2 regions of the Paraburkholderia sp. BR13444 genome follow, and region 1 is predicted to be linked to the other one. Evidence: predicted binding sites of a transcription regulator. Region 1 holds the regulator's gene; the other holds the start of a gene.

Region 1 (3,390 bases):
AGCCCTGCAGATGCTGCGCGACGATTTCGCCGAGCGCTGCAACCCACGGCTGAGACGCGTTCAGACAGGGGATCCGGTGAAACTCCTTGCCACCCGCCTGCAGAAATTCGTCGCGCACTTCCATGCCGATTTCCTCGATCGTTTCGAGGCAGTCGGCGGTGAAACCCGGACAAAACACGTCAGCACGCCGCACGCCTGCCGCGCCGAGTTCCTTCAACGTCGGCGCCGTGTAGGGCTGCAGCCATTCGGCCTTGCCAAAGCGCGACTGGAACGTGATGCGGCATTCGACCGACGTCAACTCCAGCGCCTGCATCAGCAGCGCGCCGGTCTGCTGGCATTGCTCGTGATACGGGTCGCCGAGGTCGAGCGTGCGCTTGGGCACTCCGTGGAAACTCAGCACGAGCTTGTCGCCCGCCGCGAAATCAGGGCGGCCGTGCAGATGCCAGTGATGACGCACCTGCGCGGCGAGCGCCGCGATATACGCCGGGTGATCGGCGTACTGGCGAACCGTGCGGATTTCCGGCTGGTTGCGCATGCGCTTGAGCGCGGAAAAGGCTTCGTCGAACGCGGTCGCGGTGGTCGACGCCGAATACTGCGGATACATCGGCATCAGCAGCACGCGCTCGGTGCCGGCGAGCTTCAGCTGGTTCAGCATTGCCGGAATGCCGGGCGTGCCGTAGCGCATCGCGTAGTCGACCAGCACCGTGTAGTCGTTGACTTGCAGCAGATGGCGCAAGCCCTCGACCTGCTTTTCAGTGTGCACGCGCAGCGGCGAGCCCTCAGGCATCCACACCGCCGCGTACTTCTTCGCCGAGCTGCGGCCGCGAAACGGCAAGATCAGCAGACGCAGAATCAGCTGCCACAGCAGCGCGGGAATTTCGACCACGCGAGGATCGGACAAGAACTGCGCGAGATAGCGGCGCACCGCGCGCGGCGTCGGCGCATCTGGCGTGCCGAGGTTGATCAGCAACACGGCGACGCGATGCGACGTGGCGTTCTGTGATGGCCGCTCGAGGTCGAAGCGCATAGGCAGCAGAAGTCACCGCTTCACGCGGCGAGTCGATTCAATGGAGATTCATTATAGCGGCGCGGGTTCGGCCCGGCGCCGCGGGGCCCTGGCCATTCGGACGATTGGCAGACGCCGCCCGTTCGCGCATCATGGCCGGCACGGGCTGCGATGACGGCGGCGCCGCCGCCGAGCGCGAGGACTACTGCTGGCTAAGCGTCATGGACAACAGCCGCGCGGTGATGTCCACGATCGGAATCACGCGGTTGTAGGCCATGCGGGTCGGTCCGATCACACCGAGCGTGCCGACGATCTTGCCGTTCACCTCGTACGGCGCGGTGACGACGCTCATTTCCTCGATCGGCACCAGCGTCGATTCGCCGCCAATGAAAATTTGTACACCCGCCGCGTGACTCGAGACGTCGAGCAACTGAAGGAGGCTGGTCTTCTGGTCGAACACATCGAACAGCTTGCGCAGGCGCGCCATGTCCGACGAAAGATCGGCGACTTCGAGCAGATTGCGCTCGCCGGAGATAAGCACGGTCTCGCCGGTATCGGATTCGTCGGTGCTCGCGGTAACGGCCGCGTGCATCAACGAGGTCATGTCGCCGCGCAGCTCGTCGATTTCCTCGCGCAGGCGGCGGCGCACTTCGTCGAACGAGAGGCCCGCGAAGTGCGCGTTGATGTAATTGGAGGCTTCCACCAGCTGCGAAGGCGAAAAGTCGCGCTGGGTGGCGAGAATGCGGTTCTGCACGTCGCCTTCGGGCGTCACGATGATCAGCAGAATGCGCTTGTCGGACAGGCGCATGAATTCGATCTGCTTGAATACGTGGCTGCGGCGCGGTGTGAGCACCACGCCGGCGAACTGCGACAGGTTGGACAGCACGCTCGCCGCCGCGGCGACGATCTTCTGCGGCTCGCCCACCTGCAGCGTGGTTTTGACCGCGCGCATCACCGCTTCTTCGTCGGCGGCGGACTCGACCGTCAACATCGTGTCGACGAACAGACGGTAGCCGCGTGGCGTCGGAATGCGCCCCGCCGACGTGTGCGGACTGATCACGAGCCCCAGATCCTCGAGGTCCGACATCACGTTGCGGATCGTGGCCGGGCTCAGCTCGAGGCCCGAGTAACGTGACAGCGTGCGCGAGCCGACCGGCTGACCTTCGGCGATGTAGCGCTCGATCAGCGTTTTGAGGAGGGTTTGTGCGCGAGGATCTAGCATGAGGAAAAATTTTAGCTCAATGGCATCGCAGCCGCGAGCGCCCGCGGCGCCCGCTCCCGGCAAATGCGGCGCCGTCAGCGGGCGCGCATGTCATCGGGTCTTCACCATTCTAACGATAATCGCGACATGCGCAGACGCCCCGCGTGCGTCGGCCCGCTACCGGGTTGGCCTGCGGTTCTTTTCAGGCCCTACCTATGGTGTAATGCCGGCATGCAAGTGACCAGCCAGTTCAAGACCGTCGCGCTCGTCGGGCGCAGCAATACGCCAGGCATCGGCGAGCCGCTGACCGCGCTCGCCGCGTGCATCGCGAAGCTCGGCCTCGAAGTCGTGTTCGAAGCCGACACCGCCGCCGAAATCGGCGTAACCGACTATCCGGCGCTGCGTCCCGCCGAGATCGGCGCGCGCGCCGACGTCGCCGTGGTGCTCGGCGGCGACGGCACGATGCTCGGCATCGGTCGCCAGCTCGCGCCATATCGCACGCCCTTGATCGGCATCAACCACGGACGGCTCGGCTTCATCACCGACATTCCAATCTCCGACATGCGCGAGATCGTGCCGCAAATGCTGTCCGGCAATTTCGAGCGCGAGGAGCGCGTGCTGCTCGAAGCGCGCATCGTGCGCGACGGCACGTCGATTTATCACGCGCTCGCGTTCAACGACGTGGTGGTCAACCGTAGCGGTTTTTCGGGCATGGCGGAGCTGCGCGTGTCGGTCGACGGCCGCTTCATGTACAACCAGCGCTCGGACGGCCTGATCGTCGCGACGCCGACCGGCTCGACTGCGTACGCGCTGTCGTCGCAGGGGCCGATCCTGCATCCCCAATTGCAGGGCTTCGTGCTCGTGCCGATCGCGCCGCACGCGCTGTCGAACCGGCCGATCGTGCTGCCGGACGACTCGAAGGTCAGCATCCAGATCGTTTCCGGGCGCGAAGTGAACGTCAATTTCGACATGCAGTCGTTCACGTCGCTGGAGCTCGGCGACACGATCGAGGTGCGCCGTTCGCGTCACACGGTGCCAATGCTGCATCCTGTCGGCTACAGCTATTACGCGACGCTGCGCAAGAAGCTGCACTGGCACGAGTACCCGTCGCACGAAGAAGACCCGAGGCCGTAAGCGGCGCTTTCAAGCCCACGCCGCCGCGGCCGCCACCCGAATCCAAGCT
Region 2 (3,390 bases), 180 kb from region 1:
CGCGCCGCGCGCGATCGTGCATCTGTATAACGCGATCTGCCCGTCGTTTCGGCGCATCGTGTTCCAGCAATCGAAGGACGAGATCAAGGCGCTCGCAGTCGAAGGCACGCGCGTCATCAAGGAACATGCGCAGGCGCGGCCGGGAACGCACTGGACCTTCCAGTACTCGCCCGAGACCTTCAACACGACCGAGCTGCCGTTCGCGCGCGAGGTATGCGACGCGGTCGCGCAAACGTGGCGGCCGACGCGCAATCACAAGATGATCGTCAACCTGCCGGCAAGCGTCGAAGCGGCCACGCCGAACGTATTCGCCGACCAGATCGAATGGATGCACCGCAACCTCGGCTACCGCGACAGCATCGTGCTGTCGGTGCATCCGCACAACGATCGCGGCACCGCCGTGGCCGCGGCACAGCTCGCGCTGCTGGCGGGCGCCGATCGCATCGAAGGCTGTCTGTTCGGCAATGGCGAACGCACCGGCAACGTCGACCTCGTCACGCTCGCGGTGAACCTCGACGCGATGGGTATCGACAGCGGTCTGGATTTCTCGGATCTAGCGGCGATCCGGCGCGTGGCGGAGCGCTGCACGCGGCTTCCAGTGGCCGCGCGGCATCCGTATGCGGGAGAAGTGGCGATGCGCGGCTCACGCGCGGCGCGCGACGCGGATGCCGAGCGCGATGAATACGGCGCAAACAGCCGCGATAAAGCTGAGGATTGCGCAACCGCGTAAATCCGACTTGAGCTTGCGGCGGCGGAGTGCGCACCCCGCCGCATTCGGCTGCCGGGACGGGCGCGCTCGCAAGGCGCGCCCGCGCGATGAAAATCTCACTCCAGCGCGCAACGCGTCGCCTGCCATGCGATCAGCCGCCACTGGCCGTCTTCGTGTGTGTGAATCGCGGTGTACGCAATCGGGAACAGCAGCGCGCCGTTGTTCGCTTCCATCTCGATCAGCGCGCGGCCCGTGACCACGTAGGTCTCGCGCCCGGCCGGCAGGACGTCTTGCGACTGCACCTCGATTTGCCGATAACGACGGCGCCCCGCGGTGATCCCGTCGATGAACTGTCGCTTCGTCTCGCGCTTGCCGTTCGTATGAACGTAGCTCACGTTGTCAGCGAGCAGCGTGTCGAGCGACTGCCCATCGCCGTCGACCATCGCGCGAAATCGCTCTCGCTCGAGCCCGCGAATCGCTTCGATCATCTTTGCCGCCATTGCAGAGCCCCTGGAACACCGCGAGCCGCAAGGGGCCACGGTCAGAAGTGATATTGCAAATATAGCTGGCTGAAATTTATACCAGGATTCGGCTCTTTGATACCGCCATTGGAAACATGCTGGAAGCGGTAGCCGGCGACATACTGCTGATGAGCGCCGAACCGCAGCCCGACGCCCGCCATCTCGGAGAACTGGAACGCGGTGCCCAACGTGAAGTCGGAAGAAATGCGCGGGCTGGTCAGCAGCCCGACGCCGGCACCCACCTCGATGAATGGCCGCACCAAGCCCGACGACTTGACGAAGCGGATCACCGGCGTCACACCGATCTCGCCGATGTTGTCGTGAACGTTTCCTTCATTGGTGTGCCACCACGCGACGTGCGCCTCGCCGATCAGCGCGAAATGCCAGTCGCCGATCTGCCACCAGGTGAGGTTGGGGTCCCAGACCACGCCGAGATCGAGCCTCTTGACGTGACGATCACCGACGCCGGCGGCCACCTGCACGCCGAACTGGTCAGCCCGGGACGCGCCCGCCGCACCCAGCAGCAGAACGGCCAACGCACTTTTTAGAGTAAGTCCACGGATCACAAGGTTCTTGTTGTTCATTCAGCCCCCATCCTGGTGACTATTAAGCGAGCGCCCCCTTTGTTCCGAGCACGATTTAGGGGCAAGTATGTTCCAGGTTATGCGCCCAAACAGCAATTATTCACTTTAGAACAGAACGATGTCAGTCGATCATGAGGCGGCAGCCGCCTCGAACGGTAATTTGTACAGGTTCAACGCACAGTGCAAATAGAGCGTATGATGACTATCAGAACTCAAGACTCCATAGGATTTTCCGGAACTTGGATACCCCTGCGACATCTAAGTATTAGCACTCGGCAGATCTGAGTGCTAACATCCATCGCTGGAGTCGTTTACTGAGTACGCTATTGTCTGATTCCAAAGGAGCTTCACACGTGAGCCATGCAATGACCCTTCCGAGTACTTTGAGCCCGTCGTCGGCTAAGGCCGCTCCGGCAGGTGCACTGGCGCTCTCGCATTCCTCGCTGCTGTCCGGTCAACTGGGCAACATCGACGCCTATATTCAGGCGGTCAACCGGATTCCGATGCTGACGCCGGCGGAAGAACGCCAGTTCGCCATTGAATTGCGCGAACATGACAATCTGGAGGCGGCGCGCCGCCTCGTGCTGTCGCACCTGCGGCTCGTCGTGTCGATCGCGCGTAACTACCTCGGTTACGGGTTGCCGCACGCCGACCTGATCCAGGAAGGCAACATCGGCCTGATGAAGGCGGTCAAGCGCTTCGACCCCGAGCAAAACGTGCGCCTCGTGTCGTACGCGATGCACTGGATCAAGGCCGAGATCCACGAATACATCCTGCGCAACTGGCGCATGGTGAAGGTCGCCACCACGAAGGCGCAGCGCAAGCTGTTCTTCAACCTGCGCAGCCACAAGCAGGGCCTCGGCGCGTTCACGCCGGACGAGATCGAAGGTCTCGCGAAGGAACTGAACGTGAAGCGCGAAGAGGTCGCGGAGATGGAAACGCGTCTGTCGGGCGGCGATATCGCGCTCGAAGGTCAGGTCGAAGACGGTGAAGAGTCGTACGCGCCGATCGCCTATCTGGCCGACTCGCATAGCGAGCCGACCGCCGTGCTGGCTTCGCGTCAGCGCGACCGGCTGCAAAGCGACGGCATCGCAAGCGCGCTCGACGCGCTCGATCCGCGCAGCCGCCGCATCATCGAAGCGCGCTGGCTGAAGGTGGCCGACGACGGCTCGGGCGGCTCCACGTTGCACGAGCTGGCCGACGAGTTCGGCGTGTCGGCCGAACGTATCCGCCAGATCGAAGCCAGCGCGATGAAGAAGATGCGCGGCGCACTGACCGAATACGCGTAAAAACGTCGAAGCCATGCGCGCGTCAATTGTGTCCCGCCGACGACGTGGGTAAAAGCGACACACGGTAACCGGTCGCGTACTATTTAGCGACCATCGCGCTCAAGCCCCGCCCTCGCAAGACGGCGGGGCTTTTTCATTCCTTTCGTCCATTCGTGCGTCTCCCGGCCGCAGCGCATTCGCGTAGGCCTGTCCCCAAGCCGGCCTGTCGAGCCCGGTAAGCCTTTCTTGACGTATCGCGAGTCCGGTAGCAATACTGCACAGACGCGGCAAGTTTCGCGACGTGATGC

The links. Region 1 encodes HrcA, which represses chaperone genes, less so after heat shock. Its sites were predicted from a motif close to TTAGCACTCNNNNNNNNNGAGTGCTAA; they were not measured.
Region 2: a site for HrcA is predicted at 2,080-2,106, ahead of rpoH (RNA polymerase sigma factor RpoH). Genes of this name have one in related genera too.

Annotation. Positions count from the first base shown of each region.
Region 1 is NZ_JBFPKM010000008.1:362,861-366,250, reverse strand. Features, by position in the region: gene hemH (ferrochelatase) at 1-1,027, opposite strand, end outside; gene hrcA (heat-inducible transcriptional repressor HrcA) at 1,209-2,228, opposite strand; gene AB3X95_RS23880 (NAD kinase) at 2,439-3,341, shown strand.
Region 2 is NZ_JBFPKM010000008.1:185,172-188,561, reverse strand. Features, by position in the region: partial or broken gene AB3X95_RS23120 (2-isopropylmalate synthase) at 1-631, shown strand, start outside; gene AB3X95_RS23115 (nuclear transport factor 2 family protein) at 826-1,209, opposite strand; gene AB3X95_RS23110 (acyloxyacyl hydrolase) at 1,251-1,814, opposite strand; gene rpoH (RNA polymerase sigma factor RpoH) at 2,168-3,103, shown strand.